Regions from separate parts of the Exiguobacterium sp. PvP048 genome, predicted to be linked through region 2. Evidence: riboswitches for the same ligand, from Rfam matches in the RefSeq annotation. Region 2 holds a riboswitch; each other region holds the start of a gene.

Region 1 (6,620 bases), on a different contig from region 2:
CCGTTGCAGGTTGCTCCACTCGACATGATCCCGGTCAATCAACGTGACGTGTCCGACCCCTCCCCGGACAAGCTGTTCGGCATTCGCAGTCCCGAGTGCACCGGCACCGATGATGACGACGTGACGATCCGCCATTTGATCCTGCCCCTTTTGTCCGATCGGACGAAATCGGACTTGCCGGCTGTACCGATCCGTCACGGTCGGCTGATCCCGGTCATCGGACTGCTTGCCGTCGCATACCGTTTTTTCTCGATCCGTCCCGCTTCAAAACCGAGGCGCCCCGCTTCGACCGCCAGTTTCATCGCCTGTGCCATCTTAACGGGATCTCCGGCGTGGGCGACGGCTGAATTCAACAGGACAGCATCCGCTCCGAGTTCCATTGCGTAAGCCACGTCTGCCGGTGAACCGATGCCGGCGTCGACGATGACCGGGACCGTCAGTTGTTCGATGATAAAACTGAGCGCAAGCGGATTCAGAATCCCCTGACCGGAACCGATCGGTGATGCGGCCGGCATGATCGCATGACAACCGAGTTCTTCGAGCCGGCGCGCCAGCAATAAATCGTCGGAAGTATACGGTAAGACGATGAAACCGTCCTTGATCAGTTCCTCTGACGCCCGCAACGTTTCAACCGGGTCCGGCAATAACGTCTTGTCGCACCCGATCACTTCAACTTTGACCATATCGCACATCCCGGATGCGCGGGCAAGTCGGGCAAGGCGAACGGCTTCCTCCGCCGTCTTTGCACCCGCCGTGTTCGGCAACAAATCGTAGCGGTTTAAATCAAGTGCCGCGAGCGGGTCGGTCTGTCCTTTAGCAAAGACGTCGAGCCGTCGGACTGAAAACGTCAGAATGTTCGTCCCGGATGCTTCGACCGCCTGTTGTTGCGTCGTTGCATCCGGATATTTTCCCGTTCCGAGTAACAAGCGTGAAGCAAATGTTTTTCCACCGATTTCTAACATGATTCATCCTCCTCCTACAAAATGAACGATTTCAACGACATCACCGGGTTGGACGGTCGTGTCCGGATAACGGGACCGATCGATGATCTGCCGGTTCTGCTCGATGATGACGATTTTTCCGTCAATCGCCAGATGTTGCAATAAGTCGTGTAACGTCGTCGTTTCTTCGATCAATGCGTAGTCTTTTCCATTTAAACGAATGTTCACTTCGTTTTCTCCCCCTGTCGCTGGTGACTAAAAGCACCCAACATCACTTTCGGTTTTTGCCCCATGATGCAATCTGCCAGCACAGTCGCCGTCGCCGGTGCCAGTAAGATGCCATGCCGGTGATGACCGGTTGCGACGAATAATCCTTCGATGCCGTCCACCGGTCCAAGATACGGCAGACCGTCACCGGTTTGCGGTCGGACGCCGGCCCACGCTTCGACAAACACAGCTTCCGCAAGCGGCGGATAGAGCCTGATGGCTTGATTCACTAACAAACGAATACTGTCGAGACTGACGGTCGTCGATTCATCCCCGGACCGTTCCGTCGCTCCGATGATGATTCGTCCGTCTGCTTTCGGAACGAGGTACACCTGTTCATTAAACAGTGTCCGGTCGAGCCATCCGGTCATGAGGCGCACGGACAGGCATTCCCCCTTGACCGGACATGTATCGATTGTGATGCCGATCGAACGTAACACGGCTTCCGATCCACGACCACTGGCGACAATGATTTGTCTGCCTGTCCGCAGACCCCGGTTCGTCTCGGCGCCGATGATCCGCTGTTTGTCCCGAACGAGCTGCGAAACAGATGTGTCTTCTTCAATGACTCCGCCCCGTCGTTCGATCGCGCTCCGTAAAGCCTGCGTCACTAATCGGGAATCGATTTGTCCGACTTGTTCGAACGTCAAGAATTGATTTCCTCGATGCAGGCAAAACGGCTGTTCCAGATAACCGCTCCCGAGACCGGTCTCGTCCATCAATTGCCGGACCAGCTCCGGATACAACGTCCGGCTCAGCGCCGCCAGTTCGTGTAACGGTTCCGGCAGTTCTTCGTCTGTCGCAAGCATCCCTGCCGCTGCCCGTGTCGCCCCTTGTCCGGCTGTCGACTGGTCAAGTAAACGGACAGTTTGTCCGCGTTTAAGCAACTCATAGCCGAGCGTCAAACCGATCATGCCGGTCCCGATGATTAAGACATCTGGTCGTGTCATCGTTGCATCACCTCCCGGAACCGGTCAGCTGCTTTAAGCGAATTCGCTTGCCCGAGAATCCCCGACAAGACGGCAACGCCCGAACAACCGGTCGCAATGACCTCCTGAACGTTGCCCGGTTTGATGCCGCCGATCGCAATGACCGGAATCGAGACCTGCTCGACAATCTGTTTTAAGGCATGCAGTCCCCGCGGCGGTACACCGGGTTTTGATCCGGTTTCAAAAATGTGACCGTACATCACGTAATCCGCACCGGCTTGTTCTGCTGCTGCCGCTTCCGTCAGCGAATGGACCGATTGACCGATCCGCAGTTCCGGAAAACGGCTCCGGACACGATCGACCGGAATACTGCGTGTCGTCAGTTGAATCCCGATGCCGGTGACGAGAGCGACGTCAAGACGGTCATGGACGATTAATCGTTCCGCCGGCACCCCGCATTTCATTAAAAACTCAATACAGGTCACCAACTCCCGTGCGGACCAAAGCGGTTCCCGCAGATGAATCCGGTCGACACGCATCGCGAGTTCCGGTAATGTATGTTCCAGCGTTTCCCAGCCCTGTTGACCGGTTGTCAACAGATGTAACTGCGTCATCATTTCCCCCTTTCCACACGAAAAAGGACCACCCCATGAACTGATGGAGTGGTCCTACAAAAAAGGGCGACAGTCGTCGCATCCTTTATGAATGATCGGAATCCACTTCCCTCCGCTAGTACGAACTAGATCAGGTTCAAAGGGTCCGGATACTTCCGTCTCAGTCTGCTGCGAGACTCCCCTAGTGTAGATATTGATTTGTGTGGTACGCCTGTAGTTTACCACGGGTAGTCCGATTTGTTCTACCCTTGATTAATGTCGCATGTCCGCTTCGACCGCTTTGACCTGCTCGATCAAGCGTTGGTATTCGTCGACACGTTTCGTTTGCGACAAGTCATACGTTTGTTTTAAGCGTAAAACCCGGATGACCTTCTGATCGAGATCGGCTCTCGACAATTTATCTTGTTTGATCCGTGCCATGATTTCCTTGTGGACGGACGTATACGTACCCGGAGCCGAGAACATCGCCATGTCGGCACCGTTTTCAAGCGCAAGACTTGCGGCCTGGGCAAGACCGTACTGTTCCGTAATCGCTCCCATGACGAGATCATCCGTGATGATGACTCCGTCAAACTTCAGTTCATCCCGCAAGACGCCGGTCATGACCGGTTTTGACAATGAAGACGGACGGTTTTTGTCGAGGGCCGGGAACAGGATGTGCGCGACCATGACCATCTCGGCCCCCTCTTCAATCGCCCGCTTGAACGGGACCAGTTCCGTCTGTTCGAGTTCCGCTTTTGTCGCATCGACCCGCGGCAGACCGACATGGGAATCGACCGTCGTGTCACCGTGTCCCGGAAAATGTTTGACGACCGGAACGATGTCTTCTTTTTTCATTCCCTGCATCAACGGCACACCCAGCCGTGCGACCTGTTGCGGATCCGCACTGAGGGCCCGGTCGCCGATGATCGGATTCGCCGGATTACTGTTCACGTCAAGAACCGGGGCGAAGTCCATATTAAAGCCGTAAAAACGGGAAATCGAACCAAGTGTCTGTCCGACTTCCTTCATCAATGCCGGATCATTTTTTTGACCGAACGACAGACTCGGTGATAATTTGAGCTGTGCGTCCGGGACCCGACTGACGCGTCCGCCCTCTTCGTCAAAGCCGAGAAACGCTTTTGCATCAGCCGGTTGGGCTTCAGCAATCGCTGCCGTAAAGGTTTTCAGTTGATCGGTCGACGTGATGTTGCCGCCGAGTAACAGCACACCACCGAGTGCATGATCCTGCAACAGCGTTCGGTCGGCTTGTGTCAAAGCTGTTCCCGTCACACCGATATACAGCAACTGATCGACTTTTTCCGCCGTCGACATGTTCGAGACGGTTTCTTTAAGTTGTTTCTCTGCCCGCTCAGCAGCAGAAGGTCGATCCGGCTGCGGCGGCTTTGTTTTCTTCGCCGGCTTCGGTTGCGGTTCGACCGGTTGTACCGGCTCGTCAGCACAACCGGCGAGGAGGACACTTGCCAACAGAACAGGAACCATCCGTTTCAAATCGGTTCCTCGTTCCGGACGCCGTTGATCGAGTAATAGACTTCAATTTCTGCGTTCAGCGATTGTGAGACCGAGCAGTATTTGTCTTTTGATAAGGCAATCGCCCGGCGGACTTTATCGTCCGGTAAATCACCTTCGAGCCGGTAATGAATCGAGATCGTCGTGAAACGCCGGGGATGATCATCCGCCCGTTCTCCTTCAATATCCATCTCAAATGACGTCAGCGTCAAGCGCATCTTTTCTAAAATCGAGACAATGTCGATGCCGGTACAACCGGCGACGGCGTGAAGCAGGAGTTCTGTCGGCCGGGGTGCCTGATTGTCCCCGCCGTTTTCCGGCGCTGCATCCATCGCTAGGTGATGTCCGGATTCGGTCTCCCCGCTGAAGCCCATCTTTTGATTCCAAATGACTGTTGCTTGCATCAAGATCACGTCCTTTTCTAATTTAAGTGATGTTTCCTACTCTGTTAGTATACCCGAATGCATGACAAGTGAAATTGACTGTCTATTCACAATAATGCTTCTTTTTCCGGGTCAGGCAAATTCGGTTTCCGCCCTTGTTAAATCATGCTATTCTGATACACGATAGTTTTTTTGCGCACAGGCGCCAGAAGTGGGGAATTATTTATGTCATCATCATCATCGACTCGTTTGAGTCAAGCCGACTGGCTGTTAATCGCGACGTTATCCATGTTGACTTTTGTCCTTGGAACAAGCGAATTCGTCATCGTCGGTATTTTATCTGAAATTGCGGACGGTCTGAACATCACGATTGCGAAAGCCGGCACGCTCGTCTCCGCCTTTGCGATTGCCTTCGCCATCGGAACACCGATTACGATGTCCTTGACCGGACACCTTGAACGGCGGAAGTTAATGCTCAGTCTGATTTTCGTCTGGATCATCCTGAATATCTGCAGCGGGATCGCACCGAATTATGAACTGTTGCTGTTGTCAAGAATCGTGACGGCTGTTCTGACGGGTGTCCTGATTTCACTGGCAATGGTCGTCGCAAGCGACAGTGTGCCGATCGCGAAACGCGGCGTCGCTGTCTCCTTCATCTTCGGTGGATTCACGATGGCAAACGTCCTCGGTGTGCCGATCGGTACATTCATCGGACAACATGCCGGTTACTCTGCCACGTTTTGGCTGACGAGCAGTCTTGGTGTCGTCGCTCTGCTTGCTGTCTTGAAAGTCGTTCCGGTCCAGCAATCGGAATCGTCCGGTTCAATCCGCGAACAGCTCAGTTTACTCGCCAATCCACGGATCATGATCGCCTTTTTCATTCCCTCATTCGGATTCGGTGCGACATACGTCGTCTATACGTATCTCGTGCCCGTGCTTGAGTTGGAACTGAAATTGCCGTCAGCCTGGATCAGTCCGATTTTACTCGCTTACGGTGTCGTCTCGATCTTCAGTAACATCTTGGCCGGTAAAATCGCCAGTCGGAATCCGATCGGCCGTCTCCGGTTCGTCTTCATCGTTCAGGCGATCGTCCTCGCTGCTCTCTACGTGACGACAGCGTCGGTATCGCTTGGCCTGATCAACATTGCCTTGATGTCCTTGATGTCGATTTTATTGACGACGTCGACGCAAATTTATCTGATCGACCTGGCAGAAAAGTTTAATCCGGAAGCGAAAGGGCTTGCTGCTTCGCTGATGCCGGTCGCAAGTAACGTCGGGATTGCCTTCGGTTCCGCACTCGGCGGGCTCGTCTATGCGAATGGTCCGATGATGAACATCGCCCTTGTCGGCGGTGCCGTCGCCTTACTCGCCGCCGCGTTGACAGCCGTCAGTCACCGGCTCGATCAACGTTCTTAAAAAACGCCTGTTTCCAGAGTGTCCTCTCGTGAGGCGCTTGGAACAGGCGTCTTTTTGTACCGGAGACTCAGACCGAACCTTACAAGACTGTTAGGTGAACGTATCTGATTTGTTGCTTTATTTTCCAATCGGCATGATACGGTAAAGATAGTTTTTCATCCCACTTATGTAAAAGGAGATTTTATTATGAAATCGTATTATGCCCTTCCATTAACTGCCCTCTTATTGACAGCGACGGTCAGTCCGATCGCGACATTTGCTGCAACACCGACTAAAGCCGAGACACCAAAACCATTATCGGAAAAAGCACTCGCGAAAAAGAAAGCCGCGATTGCAAAACTCGCGACATCATTGATTGGGACTCCGTATAAAGAAGGTGGCACGACAACAAAAGGATTTGATGCATCCGGCTTCACGCAATACGTGTATCAAAAAAGTGATCTGAAACTCGAACGGACGATTGCAAAACAAGCTGCGATGCCTCTTAAAACCGTCACACTCAAAAAAGCGATGCCGGGCGACTTGTTATTCGTTCAGGCGAAAAAGGCGAAAGCGCCGAAC
Region 2 (6,620 bases):
AAATCGGCAATTGAAACGCATGGTACGGCTTCAAATCCTTCGCACATTCATTGTCTGCGCTCATTTCCTGATTGACGGATACATGTCGGTCCATTTGTTCTTCTGTCAACGGAATCGAGACAGGTGCTTGAAGGGCGACATGATCCGAATCCTTCGTCAAGCGGACCCACGGATGGTCCGACGCTTTCACCGGATGGACACGCAAGTCCTGTGTCTTCGGCGAGCGACATGACAGGTACATCTGATTGCCCTGTACCAAATAAACAATCTCGGTCGGAAACGGCGCAATTCCCAGATTATTTAACGTAAAAAACATGCCAAATGTCTCTAATGTCCGATATGATTTCGGAAGAGACACCGTTTTGTTCTGCATACAGGTCCGCAACATTTGGTTCTTTTGTTCAACGGGGACTTCCTGATCCGAGTATTCGTCGGAAACAAAGGAATAGGCGGACCAATTGGAAGGGACAGGCTGAAGATCCAGCAAACGTTCTTGCCCGCAGCCGGTTAACACGACGCTGGATAGAAGCGCGAGAATCCGTACATTATTCTTGATGATAATTCCTCCTTTAATGAATTATCCATTATATTACCATGTTCACGAGATCATCTTCCTTTTTTTAAACATATTCCCTAAACGAAAAACAGGCAGAAAAGATGAGCGATTCACCTTTCTGCCTGTTGATTCAGACCGTATATTTCTTAATGAATCGTCGGTCGATCCATTGTTTGAAGTACCAGCTGAGCCGGTTGGTTCGGTAAAATCGGCCGTACAGCAAGGTGGCCTGGCGATGACCGAGTGCAAGCAGCGTCAAATAATACCGTTGCGGTCGAAACGTCCGTAACGGTTCGTCGTTCACGAACCGGATTAAATTCTGAAGCAACAGCGGAGCCTGGCGCACCGCCGTCACCCCATTCTTCGGTGTTTCCGGGTATGCGGTCAGAGTCGCACAGTCCCCGACGGCAAAAATCGACGGATCCTCGAGCGACTGCAGTGTCTCGTGCACCAGTAAAAATCCGCGCGCATCACAGTACAAGTCGGATGCCCGGAACAGTTCGGTTGCACTGGCGCCGCCTAAAAATAAGACGGCATCTGTCTCAATGGAATGCCCGGACCGCAAGTGCGCCGTTTGACCGTCCAGCGTTTCGAACCGGTCCACGATTCGGTTGACGCCCAGCTGATCGAGTCGCGCGGCCAGTTCCGGACCTGCCGGATGACCGCTGAGCAACGGCTCTTCATGAATCAGGGTGACCGGTGTACCGTTTGACTGAAAGGATGCGGCCATCTCGACTGCCGCTGCACCACTGCCGACGATGACAGGGGAGTCGGCACTCCGGAACGTCTGGAACGCATCTTCCACCCGATAGTTCGGTTTGATCGTGACATGAATCGGGGTGCTTGCTTCCCAGTCGCTCGAACCGATGTTGCAGGACACGATATCATATGGGACGACCCGTCCGGACTGACAAATGACCTGTTTGCCCGCGGCATCGATCCGCATGACCCGGTCCTCAATCCATGTCTTACCGTGCCGTTCACATAATGCTTTGACATCGATGCGGGTTTCGTCGAGTGTATAGGTGCCGTCTGCTAATCCGGAGAACATGCCGGAATAATACTGATAACGGGAGGGGGTGACGACAATCCAGTCGATTTCCGGATGACTCCCTTGTTTGATGCATTCTAAATGCGCATGACCTGCGCCGACTAAGACCATTTGCTTCACGACATTCACCTACTCTTTTTAAAAATTCGCTGTCTCTGAGACTGTTATTCCCTTATGCGGAATAGCGTAATCGTTCCTCTTCAGAGGAACAGACGAAGTGATGTTGCGAGCGTAACGGTCATCAACAGGAAGACAAGATCCCATCGTGTCACGACCGGTCGGACATAATAGGTCCGGTCGACCCGAAACTGACGGGCTTCCATCGCAATCGCAATCCGTTCCGAGCGGATGATACTCGTCGTAAACAACGGCAGGCTGATTGCGAAAAATGTCTGCCACGGCCAAATCGACCGTTGTTGCCGGATTCGGCGTGCCTGACGGATGGTCCGGATCGCCTGACGGAAAATCGGAATGAAGCGAAGTCCGGTTAAAAATCCGTAAGCCAGACGGACCGGTAGCCGGCATTGATGAATCAGACTCATGACGAACCGGGTCGGGTCGGTCGTTGCGACGAACGTTATACTCAACAGGACAAAAGCAAACATTCGCGTTGCGACGAGCCAAGCGTGAGCAAGACTCTCTTCCGTGATCCGGAACCAGCCGAATGTCCACAATTCCGTCTCTCCTTCACCGAATGCCGCCATCATCCAAAATGTCAACAGAAATAACAGACTGTAAGGGATGAGCCGTAGCAACAGTATCGACAGCCGCCAACCGGAACAGGCTACACCGACGGCTGCAAACAGAAGCAGGGCGAATGTTACCGGCAGACGTGACGTCGTAATCAGCACCAGCATGACATACACCAGTGTTCCAAGCTTAACCGCCGGATTAATGCGCGCGAGCAGTGAATCGTTTTCCTGCATGGTGTTTCACCTCCTCGCGTTGCTGATAGCGTACCGATAGAGGACGGATCAACTGGTTATGCTCAAGCAACGATTCGTTCCGGAACAATTCATCCGGTGTCCCGTCAAACTGAATGTGCTTCTCGCCGATGACGACAACACGGTCGGCGTAACGGTGGACCAGTTCCATATCGTGCGTCACCATGATGAGCGTTGTCCCGGCTGCTCGGGCTCGTCGCAAGACTTCAACCAATTGTGCCGCCGTCTCGGCATCTTGTCCGAAAGTCGGTTCGTCGAGTAACAGGACCGCTTTTCGTTCGAGCAGCATCGTCGCGACACTTAAGCGTCTTTTTTGTCCGAGACTAAGTGCAAGCGGGGACTGACCCGCGACATCTGCCAAGCGATAATACTGTAAGGCATTGTTCAACTGACCAGGTGTCGGGGATGTACAACTGATCGTCAACTCGTCCAACACCGTCTGTTTCAGAAACTGAAACTCAGGTTGCTGGAAGACGAAGCCGACCTGCTGGTAAAACGTCCGGTCCCGCCATTTTTTCAAAGGCGTCTGAAACAGCTTGATCGTCCCACTTTGCGCCGGCAACAGTTTTGCCAGCGTCTCAAGCAGGGTGCTTTTACCGGCACCGTTGCGTCCGACGAGCATGATCCATTCTCCGGCGGACGCGGTCAGCGAAATCCGGTCGAGAATCACCCGTTTGCCATGCGTGATCGTCACATCGGTCAAATCAAACGTCGTTTCGTTTGCCACCGGACGTCTTGCGACGGGCGGGTTATTCAGAAACCGCGCTGTTGCGACCGTCAGCGGAATCGTCTCGAGTGTATAAGGATAGAGCAATGGCGACATGATACCGTGCCGGATCAGTTCCTCCCGTTTCTCTTCGAAGACTTCAAGCGGGGAACCGTCAAGCCTCAGCTGTCCTTCCCGAAAGACCAACACACGGTCAGCAAACGTCACACATTCTTCCAGTTGATGTTCGATCAACACCAGTGTCACGTTCGGATTGTGATGCAATTCTTCAATCAGCTCCATCATCAATCGGCGGCCGTGCGGATCGAGTTGCGCCGTCGGTTCATCGAGTAACAGGATGTCCGGTTCGAGTGCCAACACACAGGCCAAAGCAAGCCGTTGTTTCATCCCGCCGGACAGTCCGGCAATTTGCGTCGTCAAGGCGAGGTCGAGTCCAACCCGTTTCAACACCGTTCTGATTCGTTCTTCCATTTCATCGCGGGGAATACTCCGGTTTTCCAGACTGAAGGCGATTTCCGCCCCGACCGTCTGCATGCAAAACTGATCGTCCGGCTGTTGAAACAGCATGCCGACGGTTCCGTCTGCGCGCCATTCACCGGTGACTTCCGCCTCAATCGTTTCCGGCATCAGACCGGCAAGCGTATGCAAGAAGGTCGTTTTGCCGCTGCCGCTCGGACCAATCAATAAGGTCGTCTCTCCTTGCCGGAGCGACACGGTCAAGTCGTTTAAAACATCTCGGTCTTGATCCGGATAGCGGACGGTCAGATTCCGGCACCACATCAGGCAGCCCGCCGTTTCTGTTGTCGTCCGACGGCGTAACCGTTCAGCGTTCCCGTCTTGACGAGTGAGTCGACGATGATTTTCGCGAGCAATCCGCCAAGTAATGCCCCACTGACCAGTTGCAGGGAAAACGTCAATAGCAGTGTCGTCGTCGTATAGTAGGCGAACCCATTGACGACCAGACTATAGACCATACTTCCGACAGCCGCAAACATGCCCGACAGCATCAAGGTGAAGGTGTTGAAGGTCCGGTAGCCGACTAACAGAAAAGCAACCTCAGCGCCAATGCCTTGCGCAAGTCCAATCAATAAAGCCGATAAACCGAAGTGACTGCCGGTAAACAGTTCGACCGCGGCTGCGACGACTTCGGCAATCAAAGCCGCACCTGGTTTTTGAACGATGTAGGCGACGAGGGGACTGGCAATGACCCAGATGCCGAACATCCAGTTTGAGCCGACCGGTCCGAAGATGGCAGAGATTGGCAACCATAACGTCGACCAGCCTAAGTAGAGAACGCCGCACGCAACCGCTAGCATCATCATGACGATAATTTCTTTCATTTTCCAACTGTTCATAATCAGTTCTCCTTTAGATGTACATCCGCAAGGAAAGCACAAAAAGACCGCCCTCTAGAAAAGAGAGCGGTCGCGTCAACTGTCCGGGGACAGAAAAAGGGCACGAATGGGTCCGCTCCACTTTCCTACGCTAGTATGAACTAGATCAGGTTCAAAGGGTCCGAAGTGAATCGTCTCAGCCAAATGGCTCCCCTAGTGGATGTATAATGTGGTGTACAGCTTTCACTGTACGTCTGACGCTCCGACTTGTCAATCCCCATTAAAAAACCCCTCCGCGAGGGGAGGGGAGAAATGATTATTCTTTGTCTTCTTTGTTTTCTTCAGCTTGCTCTTCAGATGTTTCTTCTGAATCATCTGTTGATGCATCTGCATCCGCTGCTTGTGCTTCAGCTTCTTCGATTTCTTCAAGTTCAGCTTCAAGTGTCGATTCAACGACTGCTGCAACTTGGATGTCACCTTCTGTGACGACACGGAAATCTTTTTCTTCCGGAAGATCAGCAACTGTGATTGAATCACCGATTGCAAGATCCGTTACATCGACTTCGATGCGTTCCGGTAATTTATCTGGTGTTGCGGCAACTGTTACTTTAAAGAGTGTTTGTGAAAGGAATCCGCCAAGTTTTGCACCGGCTGCTTCGCCGACGAGGACGATATCCGTCTCAACTTCTGTTTCTTCATCCATTTTAACCGCGATGAATTCAACGTGTTTAATCGTTGGTGTAAAGATATCCATATCGAGCTTGTTAATCAAAGTGTTGACCTTTTTACCGCCGATTTGAAGAGCAACCAAGACGTTTTCGCCGTGATCACGAATGACTTTGACCAATTCTTTTTCGTCGAATGAAATCGGTGTGCTTTCCACTTTGTAGCCATACACGACACCAAGAGCTTTTCCTTCATGACGTAATTGCTTTCTAAGTGAGCGTGGGCGTACTTCGCGTTCTTCTACTTTTAATGTTACTGACATGTTCATTTCCCCCTTGAATTTGGTATAGCCCTCAAAAGGTAATGAATGTAGGAGTGGAACAATAGGTTCCAACAGAAATTCATGCGCTAAATGCTAGTTCAACTGGATTTCATTCAGAAATGAAAAACGAAGTGAGTAAGTAGCATTTCTCTCCCAGGTCATTACGCTGATATTGAGAAACAATAATTGAAAAGCGACCGTGTTGTACGGTGCTAATGTAGATATACCCCTGTCTTTCAAAACTTAAAACCTTTTTTTCTGAATTTGATTGTCGAAAGACCTTCAAACCTCTTGATAGACAACGGATTGAAGGTCCTTCATTTTTTTAAGATTTCCTTTGATTTGTGTGGTTAATCACCTGCTGAATCGATAAAAGCGGGAGAATCGAGCAGACGGACGAGTTCACGAATCGTTAAAATATCCGGCTTCTGATCCGATAAGACGGCATCAATCATCGTCGCTTTGCGATCTTGTAATTCCGCCATCTTTTCCTCGATCGTTCCGGTCATCAACAGCTTGATCACTTCGACCGGTGACTGCTGTCCCAATCGATGAGCCCGGTCAGCCGCTTGTTGCTCGACGGCCGGATTCCACCAACTGTCGTACAAAATGACGGTATCTGCCGTCGCCAGATTCAGACCGGTCCCGCCGGCCTTCAAGGAAATCAGGAAGAGATCAACTTCACCGGCATTAAACCTTTCACACAGTGCGACCCGGTCCTCAACCGGTGTCTCACCCGTCAGCAGAAAGTGGGCACTTTGTCGTGCTGCCAGTCGTTCCCGAATCCGGGCCAGCATCTTCGTATACTGGGAAAAAATCAGCAGACGGTGTCCGGCGGCTAATTTTTCTTCAATTAACGTCAGCAGACGTTCGAGTTTTGTGGATTCGCCTGTATAATCTTCGACAAACAGCGCCGGATCACAGCAAATCTGCCGTAAGCGGGTCAAACCGGCCAGCAACTTAATCCGGTCCTCACGTTTCGTTTCATCCAAATGACGCAATGTTTCCAGTTGCAGTTTA
Region 3 (6,620 bases), on a different contig from region 2:
CTTTTAGAATATACGAATATTTATTCATTGTAAAGCATAAAAATATGAAAATAGTGCATAAAACCTGAATTTATTCGCTTTATTTGATCAACACCATTTTTGTTAACGCTTACATTTATTTTTGTTTTATTCCCGTGCAAACAAAAAAAGACCAACGTTTTCACGTTGGCCTCTTTTTCACTGTTACGCGTAGATTTCAATCAATGACTCTAACTTTTCGACGACTTCTTCTGCAGTAAACGATTCGATGTCAAACCGTTCGACCATCGAGAGGATGTTTCCATCTTGCATCAATGCGAATGATGGTGATGACGATGGATATCCTTCGAAGTATTCACGCGCCCGGTCTGTTGCTTCCCGGTCTTGTCCTGCAAATACGGTCACGAAATGATCCGGTTTTACACCTTCCATCCGGTTGATATAAGCTGCAGCCGGACGCGCGATGCCACCGGCACATCCACAAACCGAATTGACGAGGACGAGCGTCAAACCGTCACGCTTCATCGCCTCATCGACGCTTTCGGCCGTCGTTAATTCTTCAAAACCAGCCGCAGCTGCTTCTTTACGTGCCGTTTGAACGACATCTTCAAAATACATTTGGAAATCCATTGTATTTATTTCCCCCTTTAAATCGTTGTCTTCTTTATTGTACGAGTTTCGGTGAAATCTGTCCAAGTCTGCCGCTCAATTCGTGTTCTAAATACGGTTTAGCGTGTAACAGGTCTCGGAAAGCGATATACCGGTCAATTTTTTCTTCCGTTGGCTGCTTCGGATTCTTGTAGGCCCGAATCAAGATGTTTTTCGGCGTATGTTCCAAATCGATGAACTCAAGCAATTGCGTATCGTATCCGACCAGTGTCAATAACTCTGCCCGGATGGAATCCGTCGCGAGTGAAGCAAACTTTTCTTGAATCAATCCATGTTGCAGCATGACGTCAAGCGGTGAACAATCCAATTGACGGTTCAATTCTTTCTGACAACACGGGACACTGAGAATGACTGATGCGTTCCAATCAACGGCACGGGCAAGTGCGACATCCGTCGCCACGTCACAAGCATGCAGCGTCACCATTAAATCAACTTCCGTATCCTGGTCGTAATCATGGACGTCCCCGACACGGAATGATAAATCGTCATACCCTAAGTCAGCAGCGATCACGGTGCAGTCCTCAATGACTTCTTTCTTAAGATCAAGACCGGTGACATTTAAATCAAAGCCCTTGACGACCTTCAGGTAATGATAAAGAGCAAACGTCAGATACGATTTACCGCACCCGAAATCCAAAATCCGTAACGTACGCCCTTGCGGCAACGCTGCAATGCTGTCTTCGACGAATTCAAGAAAACGATTGATTTGTTTAAACTTATCGTATTTTTGACGTTTGACCTGTCCGTCTTCCGTCATGACACCAAGACGGATCAAAAACGGGACCGGCACGCCGTCTTCGAGCAGATGACTTTTCTTTCGATTATGAGACAGTTCGGCCTTCACCGGTTCCTTGGCTGTCGTTTTCAGCGAAACTTTCATTTTCTTCGAAAGCTGGAACTGGACTTCTTCCGTCTCAAAACGGAATAAAAATTGACGAAATTCATTAAAATATTCGTCCATTCGTAAAATAAATTCTTCTATACTTAAGTTCTCATGCTTAATGATCCGTTCATGTTGAAACTCTAACTGGATTGCATACGTATCTTTAAGTAGAATCGGCTTTAACTTGATTCGACGAAGATCGTTTGATTTTTGGCGCGGACCGCTGATCGTCGCGTGGACGAGTGAAGCCGCCTCCAGTTTTTTAGTGAGCAGGTCTTTTAATTGGTGTAGTTCCACGTATCGTCCCGTCCTTTTTTGTTTGGTCTTTCGAAACTGTAGCAAATTCGTCCCCGTTCGACAAGCAAGTCAGCTTTATTTTCGGCTGTCATACTTAATTTAAGGAGGAACACAACATGTTCAAAAAAATTCTTTCGCAAATCGGCATCGGTGCCGCCACCGTCGATACACGCCTCGAGCACGATCAATGTGAACCAGGTGGAACGATTCAAGGAGTCGTTCATATTAAAGGCGGTAACGTCGATCAGGAAATCGCCCGGATTTATCTCGCCTTTAATACCCAGTACAAACAAGAAGTCGGGGACAGTACGTCATTTACAACGTTCACACTCGACCGTTTTGCATTAAATGAAGCACCGTTTACAATCGAAGCAGGCGTTGAACGGGAAATTCCGTTTACACTCCAAGTTCCCTTTAATACACCACTCTCCGTCAGCCAATCGAAATCATGGATTGAGACCGGCCTCGACATCGCGCAAGCCGTCGACCCTTCCGACCATGACGCGGTCGTCGTCAAGGCGAACGACCATCAATCGGTCATCCTCGAAGCAATGGAAGATCTTGGATTCCGCTTAAAAAAGGCCGATACAGAAAAATTACCGGGACGTTTCCGGAAAGATTTGCCGATTGCACAGGAACTCGAGTATTCTGCCCGCGGGACACATTACGCTCACAAGCTGGACGAAATCGAAGTCATTTTATTACAGGACCGCTCCGGCATCGACATCGTCGTCCAAATTGACCGCCGTGCCCACAGTCTCGGTTCGCTGTTCAGCGAAATGGCAGGAACCGACGAGACGATGACAAAACTTTCATTATCGAATCAGGACTTAACCAATCCGTCACTCGTGAAGCAACGTCTCGCCGATTTGATTGAACACCACAGTTGATTGATGTTTTCTATAGAACAAACACCGGATCCGACGATAAGCGGATCCGGTGTTTGTATTTCCTTCTTTACTTGGATGATGTCATTTCCATCGTCTGTTCATACTGCCGTTCAAACGTTTCTTCCGCCCAGCCCATCTGCCAAAACATCAATTCGTAATAACAGCTTCTGACGAAATGTTGTTTCATCCGGACGCGTTCATGTTCACCCGCCTTCTCTGCCAACTCATTTAACCGGTCAATCTGTTCAAAGACCACCCGCTCGAACCATTCCGAACTGTATGTCGCAATCCATTGCTGATAAATCGGTGAAGCCGGTGTCGCGGCTTGTAACTGTTGTCCAATCTCATAATAAAGCCAGTAACACGGTAAAATCGCAGCGATCGTCTCCCCAAGCGTTCCTTCACTCGCATGGTGCATATGCGAAATATACGCGTATGCAGTCGGTGCCGGTTCAAACTCTGCCAGTACCTTGTCTGAAATTCCGAGCGGTTCAAAAAACGATTGATGCAGACTGAGTTCTGCAGCATAGGTCGACGTCGCATGTTCCGCAAGTTCGGCAATCATTGCGAAGTCCTGTGCTTTCGAAGCGGCCCGTGCCTGAATTTTTGCGAAATGTTTTAAGTAATAGGCATCCTGCAAAACATAATGACGAAATTTTTCTTCCGGCAATGTTCCGTCCGCAATGCCGGTTACGAATGGATGGATAAAGCTGCTGTCCCAATACCGTCTTGCCGCTTGCCGGATTTCTTCACTGAATGTCATCTTGTTTCCCCCTTTGTTAATCAAAAAAACGCCACACCATTTGTCAGGTATGACGTGAAACGATCACAAAAAGAGGATCAGCCACGCCACTTCCCTCCGTAAGTCCAAACTTAATCAGGTTCAAAGGGTCCGCACGTCTCCGTCGTCTCAGTCAGCCTACTGACTCCCCTAGTGGTCGTTATTTGATTTGTTTTGAGTTTATCATGATTTGATATGGAATTGACCCATTCTCGTCATTTCACTCGATTTTTTTGTACAATGTACATGACGGAAGGTCGATGCCAGCTCGTTCTTGAGACCGATTCTCTTCTGTCACCGGTCGATTAGACTGAACTTAGTACCTGATACTTAAATAACGGAGGAATTTTTTATGAATAAAACCATCACATGGACCGCTTCGGCATTACTTGCCACGATGCTATTACTGCCAACCGCTGCATCTGCCGAGCAGGTCGTCGATAAAACAATCATCACACTGGGCGAATCGCTTGGGGCAAAGGATAAAACATGGGTCTTGTCCCGCCTGAATGCACCGGAAGGCATCACTCCGATTATCGCGACGTCTGCGGACGAAGAAAAATATCTCGGGAAAAATATTCCCCAGTCCCAGCGCGGCGGCGGCATGTATTCCTCCGCCAAGATCGAGTTAGCCGAAAAAGGTGACGGTCTGTCCGTCGCAACGGAAAATATCACGTGGGTGACGAAAGACATGTACTTGAATGCCCTCGTCACGGCCGGCGTAACCGATGCCGACATCACCATCACATCCCCTTATAAAGTAACCGGCACTTCGGCTTTGACCGGAATCATGAAAGCCTACGATCAGACGTCGGCTGAAACCGGGATCAAACTGACGGATGAACGAAAAGATTTGGCCCAACAAGAATTGTCCGTCACGTCGGACGTTGGGAAAACGGTCGGAACGGACAAAGTCGCCGACTTGATGAACGAAATCAAAGCGGAAATCGCCAAACAAAAACCGGAAACAAAAGTCGAGATCGAGAATGTCATCGTCCAAGTCATTCAAAACAACAACATCAATCTGTCCGATGCCCAGATGGAACGCTTGACCGGTTTGTTTAATCAAATGGAGCAAGCAGACCTCAACTGGGGACAAATTGAAAATGGATTGAAGGATGCCGGGCAAAACATTCAATCCTTTGCAACCTCAGAAGAAACAAAAGGATTTTTTGCAAAGCTGTTTGACGGCTTAAGTGCATTTTTCAACTCCATTGCCGGCTTATTTAAATAATCTGTTCTTTCGTTCCGGTTGAAATGGTAAAATAGAGTCATCGAATGAGAAAAGGTGGTGGGAAGACATGGGTTTTGCTGCGTGTAAGCATTGGTTGATGGAACAACTTTATCTGTTGCGCGCAATTTTTCATGGAATGGCGTTCTAAGGGATCAGTCTGCCCTTTTTTGAAGAACTCCATACTTGAAAAATAAAGCAAAGCGCATCTTCCACGAGTCGAGGAGAGTGCTGTTTGCACTCTCCTTTTTTGATGCGTCAGAGAGGACATTTCCTATGATGATCTGCGACATGCAACACCTGACAAAACAATTCGGAGGCGAAGACGTTCTAACGGACGTCTCCCTCTTTATCCAATCAAACGACCGGATCGGTTTAATCGGACGCAACGGGAGCGGGAAAACAACTCTCCTGCGTTTGATGGCACGACTTGATTCACCCGATGCCGGGACTATCTATCAAAAAAGCGGACTATCGATCGGTTACTTGGAACAGTTACCGGTCTACAATTCCGGCATGACCGGACTTGATGTCCTATGGACCGCTTTTGCCTCCTTGCTCGACTTACGCCAGTCACTACACGATCTCGAACAAGCCATGACAACGAACACGGATCAAATCGAATCGTTGCTTGAGCAGTACACGAAGGTGACGGAAACATTCGAGCGGCAAGGCGGTTATCTGCTTGAATCCAAAGTCGACCGGATGATTAACGGTTTACGACTACATCCTCTACTCGACCGGTCGTTCGAGCAGCTCAGCGGCGGCGAACAAACGAAAATCTGCCTCGGACGTATGCTGTTAACCGAACCCGATTTGTTGATTCTCGATGAGCCGACGAACCATCTTGATCTCGAAGCCGTCGAATGGCTTGAATCCTTTTTATCGAGCTATGCCGGCGCCGTTCTGATCGTGTCACACGATCGTGTATTTCTCGATACGGTCGTAACGAGCATTGCCGAACTGGAAGATGGTCAGATTCAACTATACCGGGGGAACTATTCGTACTATATGACGGAAAAAGAACGGCTGTTGCTCGAGCAATTCCATGCCTATCAAGAACAACAAAAAAAAATCAAGCAAATGAAGGATGCGATCCGCCGCCTTCGCCAGTGGGCGAATGAAGCTTCTCCACCGAGCGAAAAGCTGTTTCGGAAAGCGAAATCGATGGAACGGGCACTTGAACGGATCGAACGTATTAAACGTCCTCAACTCGAAGCCGTGACGCCCGATGTCGTTTTTAATGCCCAAGGCAAAACAAGCCGGATGGTCTATCGACTAGAAGATGTCAGGGTCTCCTTTACCGAGAATCCTTTGTTTCACGCCTTAACTGTTGAAATCGTCGCAAAAGATCGCCTGGCCATCGTCGGCGCCAATGGCAGCGGAAAAACGACACTGTTGCAACTGTTGTTAGGACGGATCCAACCGACAAGCGGTCTCATCTCGCGGGGGCCTTCGGTGAAAATCGGCTATTTATCGCAACACATCGATTTTCCTGACGATCAACGTTTGATTGATATCTTCCGGTCAAGTATCGCTAGCGATGAAGGGACAGCCCGAAAACACCTCGCCCAGTTTTTATTTTTCGGTCCGCGTGTCTTTTTACCTGTGAGCGCTTTAAGCGGGGGCGAGCGTATGCGTCTGATGCTCGCAATTTTAGTCCACTCGGAACTAAACGTCTTGATTCTCGATGAACCGACGAATCATCTCGATATCGAATCACGTGACGCTCTCGAAGAGGCACTTGAGTCGTTTGAAGGGACGTTGATCGCCGTTTCACATGACCGCTACTTCTTGAATCGTCTGTTTACGAAAACACTTTGGCTTGAGCAAACGCCGGCGTTGTATCACGGTCCCTACGCCTATGCGGTAAGTAAGCACGCTGTAAAG

What was found. Region 2 has a riboswitch for thiamine pyrophosphate ahead of ABIC15_RS08660 (ECF transporter S component). Riboswitches for the same ligand answer to the same signal wherever they lie in the genome.
Region 1: it holds a riboswitch for thiamine pyrophosphate, as region 2 does, so the genes downstream of both, tenI (thiazole tautomerase TenI) here and ABIC15_RS08660 (ECF transporter S component) in region 2, are expected to answer to the same signal.
Region 3: it holds a riboswitch for thiamine pyrophosphate, as region 2 does, so the genes downstream of both, tenA (thiaminase II) here and ABIC15_RS08660 (ECF transporter S component) in region 2, are expected to answer to the same signal.

What each region holds. Positions count from the first base shown of each region.
Region 1 is NZ_JBEPSU010000002.1:502,840-509,459, reverse strand. Features, by position in the region: gene ABIC15_RS07050 (thiazole biosynthesis adenylyltransferase ThiF) at 1-198, opposite strand, end outside; gene ABIC15_RS07045 (thiazole synthase) at 195-962, opposite strand; gene thiS (sulfur carrier protein ThiS) at 966-1,169, opposite strand; gene ABIC15_RS07035 (NAD(P)/FAD-dependent oxidoreductase) at 1,166-2,158, opposite strand; gene tenI (thiazole tautomerase TenI) at 2,155-2,751, opposite strand; TPP riboswitch at 2,842-2,944, opposite strand; gene nagZ (beta-N-acetylhexosaminidase) at 3,004-4,233, opposite strand; gene ABIC15_RS07020 (OsmC family protein) at 4,239-4,664, opposite strand; gene ABIC15_RS07015 (MFS transporter) at 4,869-6,059, shown strand; gene ABIC15_RS07010 (C40 family peptidase) at 6,246-6,620, shown strand, end outside.
Region 2 is NZ_JBEPSU010000003.1:158,861-165,480, forward strand. Features, by position in the region: gene ABIC15_RS08640 (hypothetical protein) at 1-316, opposite strand, end outside; gene ABIC15_RS08645 (FAD-dependent oxidoreductase) at 687-1,718, opposite strand; gene ABIC15_RS08650 (energy-coupling factor transporter transmembrane component T family protein) at 1,808-2,533, opposite strand; gene ABIC15_RS08655 (ABC transporter ATP-binding protein) at 2,499-4,058, opposite strand; gene ABIC15_RS08660 (ECF transporter S component) at 4,058-4,633, opposite strand; TPP riboswitch at 4,739-4,837, opposite strand; gene ABIC15_RS08665 (50S ribosomal protein L25/general stress protein Ctc) at 4,929-5,600, opposite strand; gene ABIC15_RS08670 (DEAD/DEAH box helicase) at 5,951-6,620, opposite strand, start outside.
Region 3 is NZ_JBEPSU010000002.1:247,512-254,131, reverse strand. Features, by position in the region: gene ABIC15_RS05785 (BrxA/BrxB family bacilliredoxin) at 184-609, opposite strand; gene ABIC15_RS05780 (class I SAM-dependent methyltransferase) at 644-1,828, opposite strand; gene ABIC15_RS05775 (sporulation protein) at 1,945-2,718, shown strand; gene tenA (thiaminase II) at 2,786-3,481, opposite strand; TPP riboswitch at 3,556-3,661, opposite strand; gene ABIC15_RS05765 (DUF1002 domain-containing protein) at 3,852-4,733, shown strand; gene abc-f (ribosomal protection-like ABC-F family protein) at 5,022-6,620, shown strand, end outside.